One region of the Paenibacillus nicotianae genome, then DNA from elsewhere that is predicted to be linked to it. Evidence: predicted binding sites of a transcription regulator. Region 1 holds the regulator's gene; the other holds the start of a gene.
The links. The regulator LexA, encoded in region 1, represses DNA repair genes until DNA is damaged. The targets are predictions, from matches to a motif close to CGAACATATGTTCG.
Positions count from the first base shown of each region.

Region 1 (10,201 bases):
CATAGTTCTACTATCTCACCGAATAAGTCGGTAATTTACACTCTTCCTACGTTTTTTTGAGTTTACTCGGAAATGGAAAACCAATAACCTTAAAGTGTAAGTTATAACTTGATGTAATCAAGACCAACGGTGGCCACCGTATTTTGAAAGCGTTCTATTTTGCAGAATTAGTTTCAAAATATGTTGAGAAAAGGTGATGAGAATTGAAAAAGTTAGCTGTTTTATTAAGTGGTGCTCTTTTACTTACTGTTTTTCCAGTTACCCCTGCACCAGCTACAGCAGCAGTGCCAGCAACATTTACAGTAGATCTAGCTAATCAATATCGACCGGTTACTCATGTCGCTTCTGGTTCGTTGTATGGATTAGCGGAAGAAGGTAGGCCATCGGACAATCTAATCGCGCCAACAAAGCCGAAAATGTTCACACAAATGGCTCCAAATGGGGGTCAATTGCCTAACGGTGAAACTACACCTATCGGTGATGCACTCAAAGTAGCTCCAATTGCCGAACGCAATGGCGCTCAAGTGACGATACGGATGCCAGATATTTATCCTAATTTTCCGTACAAATGGGTAAGTTGGGATGATTGGTATAAAAAAGTAGATGGTATTGTAGATGCTAGATTGAAGTCAGGTGCTACAAATATATACGGATATGAATTGTGGAATGAACCCGATGGTACATGGAATACCGGAGCAGCAGGTTCATTTAACGAAGGTTGGAAAAAAACATATTTGCGAGTCAAAGCTAAAGATAAAAACACTAAAATCATAGGACCAAGTATTACTCATTATAACGAAAGCTGGCTGAGAAACTTTTTAACGTATGCAAGAGATAATAATGTATTACCCGATATTATATCGTGGCACGAATTAGGAGCGCCGGAAGGTGAATATTTAGATGGCCCTGCACCGCAGTACATTTCTAATCATATGAAAGCGTATCGTGCTTTGGAGACAGAGCTAGGTATCAAACATTTGCCGATCAGCATCAATGAGTATGGTGTCGTATCGGAACAAGCGGTTCCAGGCAATATGTTGCGCTATATCGCTCAATTTGAACGTTCTGATGTGGATACAGCGAATATTGCATTCTGGTTCCGTCCAGGTCGTCTAAGCAACCTTGTGACAGACAAAGGAGCAGCTAATGGTGCATGGTGGTTATACAAATGGTATGGTGATATGTCCGGTCAGATGGCGATGACAACACCGGCGAATCCAACGGCTTTGGATCTAGATGGTATTGCTAGTGTAAATAATGCCAAACAACAAGCAGATGTGATCGTAGGCGGAGGAAATGGCAATCGAAATATAGTGGTTAAAGGATTCGCTTCATTACCATATTTCCCAGGTAATGCTCATGTCAAAGTAGAAAGCACACCTTGGTACGGTGTAGATACCGCAGTAAGTCAACCTACTAATGAATTTGAAGGTGATTTCACTATAGAAAATGGTCAGATTTCTATTCCGCTTACTCAGTTAAAAGAATCTTCTGCTTATCGATTGGTGATTACTCCGGGCAAGCAATCATCGCTCAGTCGTTATGAAGCAGAAAATGCAACTATTGCTTCAGCTAACATTTTTAACAACCGGAATGCTTCTAATCGGAAATATGTTGGTACGATAGACAATCAAGATAGCTCTGTTCAATTTACAGTAAATGCTCCTGTAGCTGGTAATTATAATCTGAAGATTGGATATGCGAATGGTACAAACGCTCAATCTACACAAGAATTAAGTGTCAATAATCAAGCGTCTACAACTATTCAATATCCGACAACAGACGGTTGGTTATCTCAAGGAAATAGCAATACGGTTCAGACTTCAGTTTCTTTAAAAGCAGGCAGTAATATTTTGAAATTCAGCAAAGGAAAAACAGGTTATGCAGAGCTTGATTATATCCAATTACAACCTGTAGGTGATTTCAAAGTAAGAGTAGAAGCCGAAGATGCTAAAATTAATGATGCGACAGTATCCAGAAGTTCATTTGCTTCTAATCGTCAATTTGTAGGCAAAATAGATAATCCAGATAGTTCTGTGTCGTTCTCAGTCTATGCTCCAGCAAACAAAACGTATAATATGGAGATTGGTTATGGAAATGGAACAACAGGAAATTCGACTCAAAATCTATCTGTAAATAATCAAGCATCTACTGTAATTACGTATCCAAAAACAGGCGGCTGGATTGCAAATTTACCAAATGTCGGTACACGCCAAATTATGACCGTTCCTGTAACATTGAAGCAGGGAGAAAATACGATCGTATTTAAAAAAGGTACTAGCTATGCAGAACTTGATTATATTGAAGTGAAATAATTTTATTACAACATACAAAAACCTTGTTCACCCTATTCGATAACAGAATAGGAGAGCAAGGTTTTTGGTGTGAATTCTTATGTTTATCATTTCTGATCTATTCAGTGAGCAGATGCTTAGGTATCGGAATATCAGGATCTACAGTGACTGTATTGATGTACGTATTCGTATACGTATCGCGGAATTGAGTAGGTGTCATACCAACATAATTTTTAAATAATTTCATCATATACTTCTCATCTCGAAAATGTAGTTCATAAGCAATTTCTTTGATAGAAGAGTTAGTGGTGCATAACAGTTCTTTGACCAGACTTAACTTGAGTGTATTAATATAACGAATCGTACTCATCCCAAGATTTTTTTTGAATAAACGAGTGAGATGATCAGCATTAAAGCAGAACGTATCAGCCACTTTCTGTACAGTAAGATCATGATAAATATTCACCCGAATCCATTCTAAAATTTGCATAAACTTCTGATTGTATTCTTTGTGCAATAATTCATTATGGATCAGAGGTTGTACATACTTATCGGTTAATTCGATCATAAGTTCAGTTACCAGATAATCGACAGCATATGTGCTGTAATAAGAAGTATTAGACGTATCCAAAATCTGCTTTATTAAGATAATCGGTTTATCTAGATAAGGCAGTGAAAAGAAGTCCGGTAAGCAGACATAATGATTAATCTCATTTTTCTGTTCGATCATTATAGTACCAAACAAATGATTTATAAATTCGTCTCCTGATTCTATGTGAGTAGTATCCCGAGGGAAAAAGTGTAACCAAAAAAAGCTAGCTCCTGCTTTAGAATCTGCATAACCGGAATATTCTACGCCCGGCTGAATTAATAACACATCTCCATGCTTAATCTCATACTGGGTATCGCCTACTTGCAGATAGATGATTTCTTTCAAACCAATAATCAATTCATAATCTTTTTCAAGCTTCATTTTTTTGTGTTGCCAGCCTTCATCACTGACAAACTGCCCGCATTTAAAATAAGCGAGAGGGCGCTCAATATTTATTTTTGAGATCGGTTTTAGTAGCATATGTAATCGCTCCTTATCGAAAAGTCAGTTTTGGATAGGAAAAGTCGGATTTGTAAACCTTATTACTTATAATCACTATAAATCTATATTTTAACGTAGTATAGCACAATTTTATAAGGGAATAGTTAATTTTTTTAATAAATTAATGAGTCGGAAATAGATACCTTTCCTACGAAAAGCTAAGTTTATCTTCTTCTCGTAAGCGCTTACTATTAAATAAAGAAATCATCATTATTTAATCGAATCAGGAGGTTATATTATGGAAGCTACACCTCAATCTTCGCCAGAGCCTCAATCCACTCTTCTGAATGATAAAGTTCCTTTTCATCGCAGAATCAGTTATGCGCTCACAGATACAGGTGGCAATTTGTTGTATAGCATTATCGGTGCTTACTTGCTTTATTTTTATACAGATGTGTTTGGCTTATCTGTAGGCGTAGCAGGCACCTTATTGCTGGTAACACGATTAGTGGATGCGGTAGATGCACCGCTATGGGGCATTATTGTAGATCGGACTCGATCCAAATATGGTCAAAGTCGACCTTATTTTTTGTGGCTTTGTTTTCCGTTTGCTGTATTTACAATATTAACGTTTACCACTCCCAATTTGGACGGTACATGGAAAGTGGTTTATGCGGCAGTAACTTATATTTTGGCAGGTATAGCCTATACCGGAATTTCAACACCGATCACTTCGATTTTACCAAATTTGAGTAGAAATACAGATGAACGAGTGGTTTTGAACTCATTTCGGATGGTAGGTGGCAATGTTGGTAATTTTGCAGCAGTGACATTTACTTTACCATTAGTCACTTTTTTCGGAGCAGGTAATGATCAGAAAGGCTTTTTTTGGACACTATGTGTGTTCGGAATTGTATCTATAATTATGTTTTTAATCGCTTTTGCTGATCTCAAAGAAATCAATACCGAAAAGATCAAAACGATTCCGTTCAAATCAAGCTTTAAAGCAATGAAAGGCAACTGGCCCTGGATTATTTTGGTGATTGCTAATCTATTATTCTGGATCGCTTTAACGATTCGTACATCTACATTAGTTTATTACTTTGAATACAATATCGGGCATAAAGAATTGGTGCCATTGATTAACGGAATTTCAGTTATTCAAGTGATTGGTATGGTATTGATTCCTTTTATCGTAAAATTTTCTAACAAATATTCAACAATGATCTTTGGTTTTATCTTAGCGGTGCTGGGACAAATAGTACTGTTTTTTGCAGGCGATCATATTAGCTTTTTGATTGTAGGATGGATTATTGCTTGTATTGGATCAGGAATTGCTTGCTCGATGCCTTTTGCTATGTTATCAGACACTGTAGATTATGGAGAATGGAAATCAGGTCTACGTGGAAGTGGGATTTTAACAGCAATTGGTAGCGCTTTTTGTATCAAAGCAGGCTCGGGATTAGGTGGATTTATTCCTACACAATTTATGTCTTCATTCGGTTATGTGCCCAATGTCGCGCAAAGTACACAATCGTTATCAGGTATTCAGTTTGTATTTATCTGGTTACCTGCTATTGTATTTGCTTTAGGAATTATCCCGATGTTATTTTATCGCCATTTTGAAAAAAATGAAGGATATATTCGCAGACAGTTACTTATCAAGGAACATCATACAGGCACTCAAGCCAAATAATTATTCGATCTATAAATATATAAAGTAGCTACCATAGGAGGAGAGACATATAATGTCATTACATTTACGATCACTTACTATTACAGATGAATTCTGGTCTCATTATCGGGAACTGGTTCGTACAGAAATGATTCCTTATCAATGGAACGTATTAAATGATAACGCGAATATCACGATCGAAAAAGAAAGAAATGATAATAATATTCCTTCTGAAAAAAGTCATGCGATCGAAAATTTTAAAATTGCTGCTGGATTGAAGCAAGGTAATCATTATGGATGGGTATTTCAGGATAGCGATGTATACAAATGGCTTGAAGCTGTTGCATATTCATTATCTATTCATCCCGATGCTGAATTGCAAGAATTGGCTGATAGCGTGATTGATCTGATTGCTTTAGCCCAAGAGGAAGATGGTTATCTCAATACGTATTTCTCTATCGAAGAACCGGAGCGAAGATTCAAGCAATTGGCTGAAAGTCATGAATTGTATTGTGCAGGTCATTTTATTGAAGCAGCCGTTGCTTATTACGAATCAACTCATAATGAAAAAGCGTTGCATATCGCTTGCCGATTAGCGGACTGCATAGATGCTTCTTTTGGCAAAGGAGAACATCAGATTCAAGGATATGATGGGCATGAAGAAATAGAATTGGCATTGACCAAGTTATACTCTCTTACAAAAGAACAACGTTATCTGAATCTGAGTCGTTATTTTTTGTATGAGCGTGGAACCGATACAACCTTTTTTGCCAGACAACAAGCAGAAGATTCAGGAACCAAGCCGGTGATAGCAGGAATGAATCATCGTCCACTAGAGTATTACCAGGCACATCAACCTATTTTGGAGCAACAGACCGCAGAAGGTCATGCTGTTAGACTTGTTTATATGTGTACCGCTATGGCAGATGTTGCTTTGTTAGCAGGCGATACAGCGATGTTAGAAGCTTGCCGCCGCCTTTGGAAAAACATGATTACCAAACGTATGTATATTACCGGTGGCATAGGATCAACAGTCGATGGAGAAGCGTTTACTCTGGACTATGATTTACCTAATGATACGATGTACTGCGAGACCTGTGCATCGATCGGATTGATCTTTTTTGCTTTTAATATGCTCAAAAATGAAGCACGCTCTGAATATGCCGATGTGTTAGAGCGAGCATTATACAATACAGCGATTGGGGGTATGGCACTGGATGGTAAACATTTTTTCTATGTGAATCCGTTAGAAGTACATCCCGAAAATAGTCGTCGTGATCCAGGAAAAAGTCATGTGAAATTTACACGTCCAGAATGGTTCGGTTGTGCTTGTTGCCCACCGAACTTGGCAAGATTATTAACTTCGCTTCATAAATATATCTATACTGTTCAATCAGAACAAAAAGCGATATATACAAATCTATTTATTACAAGTACAGCGACATTAGAAATTGATAATCACAAAGTACAGCTTGAGCAAACAACAACTTTACCATGGGAAGGTCATGTGTCGATCATAACTCATACAGAACAACCGACTTCGTTTACATTAGCACTCCGATTGCCGTACTGGGCAGATGATTATTCATTGGTAGTGAATGGAGAATCAGTAGTGAATGGAGAATCAATCGAAGCAGAAGTCAGTAACGGATTTATACATGTTGATCGCATATGGCAGTCTAATGATAAGATCGAATTGATCTTACCGATGGAGATTAAAGAATATACAGCACATCCGCTAGTTCGAGCAGATATTGGTAAAGTAGCAATAGGACGTGGGCCGTTTATTTATTGCGCTGAAGAAGTAGATAATGGGGAACATTTGCATTTGATTCAGTTAACTAAAAATCAGAACTATCAATACGAATTTGATGAGCAATTACTAGGTGGAGTAGGTAAGATTAATGTAGAAGCGCAAAAAAGAACGATTACTTCTCAGTGGGAAGATGTATTGTATGCTTCTCAAGTATCTACAACCTATGATGCGACAACATTACGGCTTATTCCTTATTATTGCTGGGCTAACCGACAACCCGGTGAAATGCTGGTATGGCTTAACCAAGCATAATCAACACTACAAAGGAGAGTGCCAGATGAAATCTAAAATGAGAATCGATCCTGAGAAATTTGCATATACCGTTATTTCAAGTTATTCATCAGATAAAGATAATGCAGAAGCAGTAGCTAAAGATCATCTGGGTCTATTTTTAAATGCTTATTTTCTAGCTGAAAAGTTCAATACACTGGAAGCTCAATTAGCCGAGAAAGCAGAAAGTAAAGATTTCAAAGCATTACTTGCCAAACTAATGGATACGAAGTTATTTGGATAGATTATATAAAATAGTTTGAGATTTTTATTAAAAAAGACCGCTACTAGGAAAGTAGCGGTCTTTTTCTATCTTCTACGAACAGTAACTTATGCTATTAATTTAGTGTAAGTTACGGAACAATCCTACGACTTTACCCAAAATCGTAACATGTGTCAGACGAAGTGGCTGATACATCGGATTTTCAGGTTGTAGACGAATATGATCTTTTTCTTTGTAGAACGTTTTGACTGTTGCTTCATCATCTTCGGTCATGGCTACAACAATATCGCCATTATCAGCGGTCTGTTGTTGACGTACAATCACGTAGTCACCATTATAGATTCCTGCTTCAATCATACTGTCTCCAACTACAGAAAGCATAAATACTTGTCCTTCACCTGTAAAATTCTGTGGTAGAGGGAAGTAGTCTTCAATATGTTCTGTAGCTGTAATCGGAACACCGGCGGTTACTTTTCCAATAATAGGAACACGAGATACCGTTTGAGCGAAAAGAATATTACTTTCAGACTCTTCTTGACCCAACAACTCGATGGCACGAGGTTTGGTCGGGTCGCGTCGAATCAGTCCTTTTTTCTCCAAACGATCCAGATGACCATGTACAGTAGAACTAGAAGCAAGACCTACAGCTTCACCAATTTCACGTACAGATGGCGGGTAACCTTTAAGTTTGACTTCATTTCGGATAAATTCCAAAATGGCCTGTTGGCGACTTGAAACTTTTGACATACCTTATCAACCCCAATGCTAGTAACGTTTGGCAAAATTATAACATAGAACTACCGTTCGTACAAACATAAGTTCTAAAATTTGTATATTTATTTTGTTATTATTTACTTTTTGTAGGCTATTCATCATATAACAAGCATAATCTATAGTCTAAAAGATAGAATAAAAAACACGAACGAAAGTTCGTAAAAAACTATTGAGTAAAACATATGTTCGTGTTATAGTGAATTTGAGAAAACAAGAACAAATGTTTGGAGCGTGATGACAATGTTAAAATATACTACATATCGTAGCATCCACAATCAATCTGAAAATGGTGAACAACAGATTGATGGATCAGGATCAGATATACATCATACATCAACAAGTTATTCGGAGAAACAATCCCAGCAAGCAGCTATTCATGCTACACGAGCGGACAAAGATATAGTAGTAGATGAATGGACTTATTTGCCGAATGTGCAAAAGATACGCAAACCAAATCAACCCAAAGGCAAAAAGACATTACGTCAAAAAACACTTCAGCTTATTCAAAGTACAGCGCAAAAAGTAAAGTGGAAATCTGGCGGACGTTTAATGGTGTGTTTTGTGTTTGCAGGTGTATTATTGTACGGTGGAGTGATTCATAACTTTGTAGTAGCAGACAAAGTAGAAGGGCCTGCACAAACAGTTGTTGTTCATTCAGGAGATAGTCTATGGAGTATCGCTAGCGAATACAAATCAGCTCAAACGGATACACGTGATTATATAGCTCAGATTCGTAGTGAGAATCAATTGACTACCAGTGAGATTCAAGCAGGCGATGTTCTGGTGATTCCATACGATTAAGTCATATCATTTCTAAACAGAGATCTGTTTTATAACTGATATGACTTGATAAGAGAATGTACTCATTACAATGTACTGATGAATAAGATAAAAGTTTGTTAAGATCTATTGATCTTGACAAGCTTTTTTTTACATGTCAAAGTTAGTGATGGTCAAAAGACCACTACTCAAATGGAGGTTAGTTATGGATATCGATACACTGATTGCACGTATTAATGAATTAGCTCGTAAGAAAAAAAGTTCAGGTCTTACAGCAGAAGAAACTGTAGAACGTGATGAGTTACGCGCTATTTATTTAAATAATATTCGCAGTAATTTTCGTCAACAATTAGATACAATAGAATTTGTAGAAGATGCTGAATCATCGGATAACACCAAAAATAAGCATAAATAAAATCATCTAATGACTTCAATAAATACAAAAGAAACACATAACATCAAGGATGCTCTGGCTGATCTAGAAGAGGGCATCCTATTTTGCTATGGAAATTTGGGGCTTGTTCTGGCATGATAAGATAGAACGAAGTCTTCTGCTTTTGTTGTAAGGCTTACATTATCTATTAGGGGGAAACAAAGTATGTCCCGTTCCTGGGAAAGGCAAGTTCGACGCAATTCAAAGCAAGTTAATGCTGCACGTAGAAAGCAAGGTCAATCTTCTATCGGTGGCAAAACCAGTATTTCCGAATATACAGCGTACAAAGGAAGAAACATCGTTTTTCCAGCCGCTCTAATTATATTGGGAATTATTTATGCAGTTATGGGTATTATGTATCCTACTGCTGACGGTTTTAGCGTGATCTTTATCGTTACAGTAGCCTTGTACATTTTACTTGGCGTTATGCTTTATTTCCGCAAACCGTACTTAAAAATTGGCAGAGATTCATTGATCACTACCAAATTTAATCGTGATCGTCTAATCTCTTCATCTCAAGTAAAAAATATCCGTCTTCAAAAAGGATATGTGGTAATTGAACACAGCTCTAAAGGTGGAAGCTGGGTATTCTCTCGCACGTTAAACCGTTATGATACCGATGCAATGAGCGAGCATTTACGCACATTTGCTGCACAACACAAAATTTCGATTCAAGAAAAAGCATAAGCTTTTTTTAGAATGATAGTTATATATTCTATCTAATGCTAAATATCTAGTTATTATAATCAAAGTAATGATGATCGTTGAGGAGGTACAGACAGTGAGTATTGAAGCCGTTTTGTTTGATCTAGATGATACGTTATTATGGGATGAACGCAGTATAGAAGAAGCTTTTGCAGAGACATGCCTGGTTGCTCAGCAAGCGACAGGTGTTGATCCGAC
Region 1 covers NZ_JBHUGF010000010.1:1,093,576-1,103,776, forward strand. The annotation lists gene ACFSGI_RS09090 (CBM35 domain-containing protein) at 204-2,315, shown strand; gene ACFSGI_RS09095 (AraC family transcriptional regulator) at 2,413-3,366, opposite strand; gene ACFSGI_RS09100 (glycoside-pentoside-hexuronide (GPH):cation symporter) at 3,626-5,023, shown strand; gene ACFSGI_RS09105 (glycoside hydrolase family 127 protein) at 5,076-7,070, shown strand; gene ACFSGI_RS09110 (hypothetical protein) at 7,096-7,332, shown strand; gene lexA (transcriptional repressor LexA) at 7,432-8,058, opposite strand; gene yneA (cell division suppressor protein YneA) at 8,326-8,886, shown strand; gene ACFSGI_RS09125 (DUF896 domain-containing protein) at 9,071-9,280, shown strand; gene ACFSGI_RS09130 (methyltransferase) at 9,464-9,985, shown strand; gene ACFSGI_RS09135 (HAD family hydrolase) at 10,080-10,201, shown strand, end outside.

Region 2 (10,201 bases), 760 kb from region 1:
CAAATAAACGAATTGTTGCCAGTTGATCTTCATTTAAGCCAACGATTGGAGAACGCAGTACAGAAGCCAGTGGAATATCTTGTTGCGGATTATCAATAATAGCTAATAATGATAATATAATTTTCACTTCGACCGCTTCAAAAAATCCTTGATTTAATTCACTATAAGCAGGTATACCTTCACGTTGTAATTCTTCTAGTATCAGCGGTGCCCATGCTGCTGTCGAGCGTAACAAAATAACCATATCTCGATATTCTGCCGGACGTAATCCATCTACTGATTTATCGTAAATTAGCAATGGCTCGCCATCTGGCTCTACCATTTCGCGTACCCGTACAGCAATCGCTTGTGCTTCTAAGCGAGCAGATTCCATCTCTGAAGCCTCGTTGACATACCCGTCGATATCATTACTGTCATCTGCATTGCTGTAGTCAGCACTGGCTCCACTTCCGGCACGATCAATAATCCAACACTCCGGTGCATATGAAGTCTCATCACCAGTTGGATATTTCGCCCCTGCTACTAACTCTGCTCGTTCATCATATTCAATTTCTGCCACTGTTTTATTCATAATCTGTCTAAAAATCATATTAACCGCATCGACTACTTGATGACGACTACGGAAATTACGAGAAAGGTCGATCCGTCGTCCTTCTCCTTGCCAATTATCCTGATACTTTTCATATTTATCTAAAAATAGTCCGGGTTCTGCTAAGCGAAAACGATAAATACTTTGCTTCACATCACCAACCATAAAGCGATTACCGATCGTTTCTCGTGAAATAAGTTGAACCAATTCTTCCTGTACAGAATTGGTATCTTGATATTCATCGAGCATCACCTGATCAAATCGTTCACGATATTCCAAAGCCACTTGTGAAGGAATCACATGTTCAGGTGTAGAATCTGGATGACGCAAAATATGAAGAGCATAATGTTCTAGATCGGCAAAATCGACCCAGCCTTTACGTTGTTTTTCCTGTTGATATTTTTGACTAAAACGAATGACTAATTCTGTTAATTCTTGCATCAAAGGAAATGTCTCGCGTAACTCTTGTGCAAATTCATCAGGTGTTCTACCGAAAAACAAACTTTTGATCTCTGCTAATGATTTTTTTGCATTTTCACGCAATTGTTTTACTGTTTCTTGTAATTGAGGATCGATTCCGTCTTTGCGTACCGCTTTTAATTTGCCAAAAGCAGCACTTTGGAAAACGGTATACAATTGCTCCCACGGCTGAACAGTCATTGCAGATTGAAGGGCATGAATTACTTCCAGATCATCCCGTAAACTATCTGCATAAGCGACAGGCCCACCCGGCAATAATGCTGTATCTATCGCCTGATGCAATACTGCTTCAATTCCTTGTAAAGTTAAAGCAATATCGGTCATAATATTCTGAACCCATGACGTATTCTGTAACGAAGAACCGTCTGTTACATTAAATTCGGCTGCTGTACGCTCTAACCAGTATTCAGGCCACGGATGACTACGCGCAAAATGATAAAGACGCTCTACCAAAACCAAAGCAGCATCATCGCTACGCTCTCCACCGAACCAGTTCATTAAGCGATAAAATTGCTTGTTATCCCGCTCTTCTTCTTCGGTATACTTCTCTTCAAATAATTCTTCCAACAATTCTTCACGCAAAATATCACATTCATTTGCAGTTGCGATCCGAAATCCAGGATCAAGCGGAATCATTGAATAATAACGTTGAATAATTTCCAAGCAAAAAGAATGCAATGTCGTAATCGATGCTTGACTCAACAACGCTAATTGTTGACGCAAATGATCATCTTCTGGACGACGCAATACTTCTTTATCGAGAGCAGCCCGTATCCGTTGTCTCATTTCGGTTGCCGCTGCTTTGGTAAAAGTAGCTACTAACATCCGATCTACATCCATCGGCTGAATAGGATCAGTTACTTGACGAATAATGCGTTCCACCAGTACGGCTGTTTTACCAGAACCTGCCGCTGCTGCTACCAGCATATTGCCACCATCTAAAGAGATTGCTTTCCATTGATCATCTGTCCATGTACTATTTTCTGGCTTTGGCATCTCCTGTCTATTGGACAACAGTTGCTCATTGTCTGCAAATAGATCATCTATATATTCATTGTTGTCTTTATGATTATCGTTGTCGATCATGAAGGTGAATCTCCTTTCTGGTAGTCATGGCGGTTTTGTAACAGTTCCCATGTTTCATTTTTGCCCGGTTTTTGCAGTAATTTATATTGATTTTCTTTTAATGATTCATCAAATTGACAGACTGATTTGTAATCACAGTAATCGCAGGCTTTTTCTTGTTCTATACGATAAGGAGTAATCTGCGTAGTTCCATCGGTGATTTGTGTACCGATTTCCTGTGCTGTCTGACGGACGTTACGCAGTAATTCTTGCCATTGATCTACTGACGCGACCGCAGAACTGCTATAAAATCCTCCATCTGCTTTGACAGCTACAGGCAAAATAGCAGAATATCCTTTATCTAATTCATTGTCCATTTTGCTAATCACATCACGATCAGCCAGCAATAGCCCTTTCATTTTGAAACGCTTCAGCATTTCTTGTTGAGATTGTTGCATACTTAGTCCGTTACCTGCTTGTAGCATAGGATTATGCACATGAAAATACAGTGCACCTGCTGGTTGTGCTGATTGACCTAGTTCTTCTTCGGCATGAGTTAACAGCACATCCAGATACGTGAGCATCTGCAATGCTAAGCCGTAGTACACTTCATGCAATTTAAGATCGGTCTGGCTAGACTTGTAATCGATAATCCGTAGTAATAAGGTATTATCCCCTTCAGCTACATCTACCCGATCTATCCGTCCTACAATTTCCATCGTACATCCATTTGCTAATGTAAAACGAAGGGGTGGCCAGTCTCCATTCGGGCCAAATGCAAGTTCTAAATAGAGCGGTTCAAAATCTCCACGTCGTGCTTGCTCTCCCAACATCACTGAAGCACGACTTACAATCTCACGCAATTTACGTGAAATATAATTGTAGCGCTTAGAGCTAGAAAGAATCTGTCCTTGCAAACGCGGAATATGCTTATCAACTGCTTCATAAGCAATCTCTACACACTCTTCACGAGTCAATTGCCCCCATGCGCGTCCTTGCTCTTTGAGCATTGTAGCAAGATCCGTTAATGAAGCATGAAATAATTGACCGATATCCGGAGCTTTTAAGCGATATTCTTGACGCTCTCTCAATCTCAAGCCACGCGAAGCAAAGTGAGCAAAAGGACAAGATACAAATTGTTCCATTCCAGATACACTGGTACGTAACGTCTGTCCGTACAAATGTCGACTGGTATCTATATCTAATAAATCACCTGTATTTTTATAAAATAAAGACTGCACCAGCATACTTATCTGCGGTCTCAATGCTTCATGTGTCGTATACCAATTCAATACATGCCACCATGTGTTGGAAATCGTTGTTCCTCGACTCCATTCTCGTAGCTGTGCGATCAAATGCGGTAACGTTGTTGTAGGAGTACTCACATATTGCAACGATGCTATAGGGTCAGACTGAGCAGATAATGGAGACACTATCGATTGATTTTGTAAAAAAGGAAATAATTTATGGACATTTGTAATCACTTCTGAAGGCAAAAGCCCTTTATCTTCATCATCTGTTAACGCATAACTGAGACATAATTTAGAGCTTGCTACCGTCAGCGCATGATAAATCAAAAATTGCTCATTCAACAACAATCGTTTACTACCTGGCGATAATTCTAATCCACCTTCTAACATATTGGTTCGTTCCGGTTCGCTTAGAATACCACTGTCTGGAAAAAGGGACGGCACAATCCCTTCATTCATCCCTAATACAAATCCATATTTAATATCCATAGGACGGGTACGATCCATCGAACCGATCAACACCTGATCAATCGCTGGCGGTACAATCCCTAATCGAATACCACTAAGCCCTGTTTCCAGTAAGCCTGCAAAAGTTCCCAGATCAATAGCATCTTCTGCCATAATATCAACCATTTGATCCAGCAAATCGATAATTTCACCATAGATCTGAATATGCTCACGAGCTCGCAAAGGATTACCTTGTGCAGTAGCATGTGTACTCATTTTTTCCAGATGTATTGCAATATTGCAATCTTCTAATAATTGATAAAGCGCAATACACATTTCTTTGGCGTGCTTCGCTTTTTTGATTCTTTTTTCAAAGCGGTATAATGGCTCAATCACAAGCTGACGGGCTTGTTGCATACGTTGCCCTTCTGCTAATTCGCGTTCACTGATTTCTTTGACCTCATCACCAGCTTCCAGCGAAAGACTAGGGATGCCTTTCCATGGGTGTCCATCTGTCCAGCGTGATCCATGAATACCTGATGCTAACACAACATTTTCTAAACGGTCGATATCTTCTGTGGTCACACGTCCATCATCTGGAAGCAACAACCCTGTTTTGATACAACGGAACACATCTTCATACCGCCAGAAATATTGCACAATATCCAATGCTGAACGTATAAATTCTGCTAATGGATGCTGTAATATAGTACGCTTCTGATCTAGAAAATAAGGAATCTCGTAATCTTGCAGTAGTGGTGCAATAATATGTTCATAATCTGCTAATTGACGGACAAATACACCCATCTCTTGCCAGCGTGCACCTTCTTCACGAGCAAGTCGGATCATTTCCCGAATCGCACTTTCTACTTCTGAACGACGATCAGGAGCAACATACGTATAAATATCCTGTTGTTCATCGGCTTGCTTGATATACGATGCTTGTTGCCAGCGATGAGAAGAACGATACGCATTTTCTAAATGAGCTAACTGCGGACTAGATTGAAAACGAACAGGGATATCTGTAGGATTCTCTGAAAGATTTTCAACATCTATCGTAAAAGACTCATCAATAGCGCTAGCATACTGCTTTAATTTGATATACGTGGTAGCTGTCTGATGAAAAAGCTCCAATTCATGAGGCGGCTCACCATCATAAGAACGATCTAATGTTAAAGCAATCGTCACTGAATTGGCTTTTTGCAATAATGCTGCAATAACACCATATTCTTGAGGTGTAAAACTATGAAATCCATCGATCCAAATATCAACATTATGCAGTACCTGTGATTCTGGAATCGCTAGAGCAAGATCAGTTAATGTATTTTCTCCATCTACATATAATCCTTGCAAATTCTGTTCAAAATCTTGATAAATACGCTGTAAATCATGCAATTTATCGATTAATAAAGGAGAACGAGCTGAAGTTGATAACCGTTCACTGTATTCATTTAATTGCTCTAATGTAATCGTATGACGCTTAAATTCATTATATAATTCGCTTAATTTACCGATAAATCCAAATTGATCACTAGATGTGCCAAACATCCGTAATTGCGATTGATGTCGCTGAATGAGTCGATAAAGAAGCATTTTTTTACCTTCTTCACCAATCGGTGTTTTGGCACTTCCTCCTACATCTTGTAGCACCCAATTAGCTAGACGACGGAAACCATAGGTTTGTACACGCACATTTCCTTTAGATTGACGGGAACGAACAAGTGCATATTGGGCTTGAAAAGAACCCTGTTCAGGAACCAGTAGCAAAATAGGTGGTCCATCCGGTTGTTGTGTAATTTTATCGATAATTCGCTGTGTTATTGTGGTCGTTTTTCCACTTCCAGAGCGACCTAATAAAAAATGCAATGGCATGTGAGTTCACCCTTATTTACGTAGTATAGTCTTCACGATGCAAAAGTTTGTTCGAGATTAATCAGAACAAACGTTCCCTTTATTATAAAGTAATAGGTGTATATATGTAAATCCCCTCCGGTTCAACCGTACAGTGTGTACACGTTTCACAGAAGGGGATATTTTGGATCATTGCAAATACAATTGTATATTCATCATTTTCTATAATAGAATGGTTCCTATTATAGATATCTTAAAATTATTATTTAAAACGTTTTACTGCGTACTTCAAAAATAGCGAATTTCAAATAATGCCCTTCATCTACGCCCAAAATTTGCGGATGATCTTTACCTGCTGCACGCCATTCGATCAGACGTAATACTTTACCTGCATCTTTGGCTGCATCTTGAATCGTCTCCAAAAACAGATCAGGACGCATATGGTAGGAACAACTGGCTGTAACTAGATATCCACCTTCATTCACAAGCTTCATTCCATGTAAGTTAATATCTTTGTATCCGCGAACAGCACCTGCGACAGCACTTTTCGTTTTGGCAAAAGCAGGCGGGTCCAAAATAACAACATCCCATGAACGCCCACCCGCAGCAGTCATCGGTTTGGATGTGTCTTGTTTGCTATCTGCGCTACTACGTAATTGACGCTCATCTAATCCTTTGGCGTTACGACGCAAATAATCAAACGCATCATCGACAACAAATTCAACACGATCTTCAAATCCATTCAACCGTACATTTTCTTTCGCACTTTCGATGGCGTGTGCAGAGATATCAAGACAAGTTACTTTTTTGGCTCCATAATGACACGCATGTAGTGTAAAGCTTCCTGTATGTGAAAAGCACTCTAGCACATTAGCTCCATCCCAATAAGGGAAATCTACTATTTTACCATTGCGATTTACAGGCTTATGCGTCATATGCCCATCTACTTCAACTTCAGTCAGTTCAATTCCACTACGATCGCCCCAACCAAGCATTAAAGGAGCAATCGAAGCACGATTTTCACGCTGGTCAAAGAAATATCCTGTTTTCTGACCTTCTACAATATCGACTTCGATCAATAGACCATTTTCAGTCACTGTCACATGACGAGGACATTCTCCATATAATACACCTGTTACTTCTTCTAGTCCTTCTAATTTGCGAACAGATACATCGCTACGTTCATAGATACCCAGCGGTTGCATCACTTGTACCAATGCATCAATAATATGTTGACGACAAGCATCCATACCTAATGTTAATAATTGGACAACCAATACTTCTCCAAAACGATCTACAATCAATCCAGGTAGAAAATCAGCTTCTCCATAGACCAAACGATACGCATTTTCAGTAGGTAAAAAACGATTACGATGCTTTAGACAACGTGTAAATCGCTCTACAAAAAAAGCAGTATCCATTTCTTCTAACGGTTGATACGATACTACCCTTACAGTGATCTGAGAAGCAAGATTATAATATCCTGTAGCCAAAAAGCGCTTCTGATGAGTCAGTACATTAACCAATTGCCCCGGGATAGGATCTCCTTCAACCGAAGCAATCTCATTTTGAAAAACCCATGGGTGGGCTTGTTCTAATCTTTTTTTACGTTTGGGCTGCAATATCACGCTTGCCAATAGTGTTCCACTCCTTCTTGATATCCCTGCTAATCATTTATTATTGTTAACCTTTGTTAGCGTTCATTTCGCCTGTTTCATACATTATACATGCCAGTGCAGTCATCGCTGCTGTCTCGGTACGTAAAATACGTCTTCCCAATCCGGTAACGATAGCGCCACTTGCTTCTGCCGCTTCTACTTCTTGCTCGCTAAATCCACCTTCAGGGCCTACTACAATCATCACACGTATCGCTTTGGAAGTTGTCGTATCTTTGGTGATCAGCAATGATTCAGCAAAAGGTTGAACCACATCCCGAAGCTGATGCCCGTTTTCTTTTTCATAACAAAAACAGATCAAATCATACTCTGCAAACTGCTTCAATAATTGCTTCCACGATACAGGCGAATCAACCTGCGGGACACGACTACGATGACTTTGTTCTGCGGCTTCTTTCGCTATTTTGCTCCAACGCTGAATCCGTTTGACTTCTTTACGTTCATCATATTGCACAACAGTACGCTCAGATAAAAATGGCAGAAAAGAAGATGCACCGATTTCAGTACATTTCTGAATAACACTTTCCATTTTATCGGCTTTGGGTAGACTTTGAGCCACTGTTACAAATACGCTTGGTTCTCCATGTTGTTCTAATTGTTCTACGATCGACGCAGTCACTACGCCTTCGGCAAGTTCTGTAATTTCAACCAATACATCTAAAGATTGACCGTTACAAGCAATCACTTGATCGCCTATACGGGATCGCATCACCCGACTAATATGACGCGCATCTTCACCAGTAATATGCACTTCTTGCTCGTCAAACTGGTCTGCGGGTACAAAATATCGCTGCATATTTCATCCACTTTCTATCTGCATTTGATAACGTGCTAACTCAAGTTAATATCATACAACTTTTAAAGGGACAGGGCTAGGTGTAATGTATCATTCACCTGCTTCTGTCCCTTACATGGATTGATTTACTCATTATTTACAATTTCAATCGTGGCTTCATTTTTAATCTTTACTTCATTTATCCACCGAAAATAACGCCGGCAAACGTGTAAAAGCTAGATGCCAGATCCTGTGCTAATGTGTATAGTGGCGAAATCGTAACCGCACGTAATGGCGGTAAAAATAAAACAAGTAAAAAGATTAACATTGCCCATTGTTCCATACGTTGTAATTTTGCACTCGCACGTCTTGGCAACCAATCACTTAATATACGGTAACCATCTAATGGAGGCAAAGGAATTAAGTTAAATATAAATAAGAAACAGTTCATCAAAGCCATATACTGAACAAACATAAAGATTGCTTCATCAATACGAGTGTTAGCAAAAGAACCCACAATTCCAAAATAATTAAGTCCATAATAAATAACGACTGTAATTAAAGCTAGTAGCAAGTTACTAACCGGGCCTGCGGCAGATACGATAATCCCCATCAGACGTGGATTTTTAAAATTCTCACGAGTTACAGGTACAGGCTTCGCCCATCCAAAACCAGCAATCAATAATAAGATAATCCCTAGCAAATCAATATGCACCGCAGGATTAAGACTAACACGTCCTAACAAGCGAGCCGTTGGGTCTCCGAACTTATTGGCAAAGTAAGCATGTGAAAATTCATGTACTGTAAACCCAATCACCAATGCTAATACGTAAAAAGGTAGTACATCCAGTCGTACAAATAATAAGTTATTCAAAAAATCCATTACTTACCTCTTTCTCGCAACAAAGGCAATCCAATCTTCATCCCGATGTGCGCCTTCGATAATAAATCCGGCAGCTTCTAGAGCTTCACGAACAACATCTTCTTTATTTTTATAAATGCCTGATGCGATATATACACCGTCCGGTGTTAATGCTTCGTATACATCTTCAATAAATAGCAAAATGATTTCTGCTAAAATATTAGCCACTACCACTTGCACAGGTAAAGTTACATTCAGCTTGGTTGTTGCATCCGCTTTGAGCACAGATAACAGATCACTTTCAAATACAGTGATCTCTTGTTCTAATCCGTTCAAATGAGTATTTTCTTTAGCACTGGATACAGCTACCGGATCAAGGTCAAGAGCAAGCACGCTTTTAGCTCCTAATTTAATCGCTCCAATCGCCAAAATACCTGATCCTGTTCCTACATCGATTACTTCTTCTCCGCCTTTAATAACGGTCTCCAAAGTACGTAGGCAAAGTGATGTGGTAGGATGTGTCCCTGTACCAAACGCCATTCCTGGATCTAATTCAATAATCTGTTCGATTTCGCTCTCAGGTGTGTAATCTTCCCATGTTGGCTTAATCGTTAGACGCTCGGAGAGACGAATCGGTTTGAAATATTGTTTCCATGCATTCGCCCAATCTTCTTCGTCAACCGTTTTAAAAGACATTTCTGCTGTACCAACTTCAATATCAAATTCATGAAGTTGTGCTATACGTGCCCGCACTTCTTCCATCAGAATATTCATATCCGTTTCTTCTGCAAAATAACCTTGTACTACCGCTAATCCTTCAGGAATATCATTAAGCGGAAGTTCATACCATTGTCCGTATGAAGTATCGCGTGGCTTGTTCAATGTACCAGATTCCTCGATTGCTACACCGCCAGCTCCAGCTTCATGCAGAAAGTTAGAAATCATTTCTACAGCTTGCTCTGTTGTATGTATAGTTAACTCATGCCATAACATTATTATTTTCCCCCTAATAGTAAAACATACGTACGATTTATTGTACTACATCTATACGCCCAAATTCAAAATTCTCTTTCACACCTCATAAAGAGCGGAATGAAAAGCCCGGCTCATAAAGAACCGGGCTTTCTATTCAAAGATTCTATGATTTAATCACCACGGAAAGCACGTTTTACACGATCAAAAAAAGATTGCTCATTTTCATGAGTA
Region 2 covers NZ_JBHUGF010000010.1:337,179-347,379, reverse strand. The annotation lists gene addA (helicase-exonuclease AddAB subunit AddA) at 1-2,155, opposite strand, end outside; gene addB (helicase-exonuclease AddAB subunit AddB) at 2,152-5,703, opposite strand; gene ACFSGI_RS05760 (class I SAM-dependent rRNA methyltransferase) at 5,949-7,319, opposite strand; gene ACFSGI_RS05755 (16S rRNA (uracil(1498)-N(3))-methyltransferase) at 7,366-8,154, opposite strand; gene ACFSGI_RS05750 (site-2 protease family protein) at 8,333-9,016, opposite strand; gene prmA (50S ribosomal protein L11 methyltransferase) at 9,020-9,988, opposite strand; gene dnaJ (molecular chaperone DnaJ) at 10,141-10,201, opposite strand, start outside.
Region 2: addB (helicase-exonuclease AddAB subunit AddB) is a predicted target of LexA. The motif match lies at 5,744-5,757, and genes of this name have one in related genera.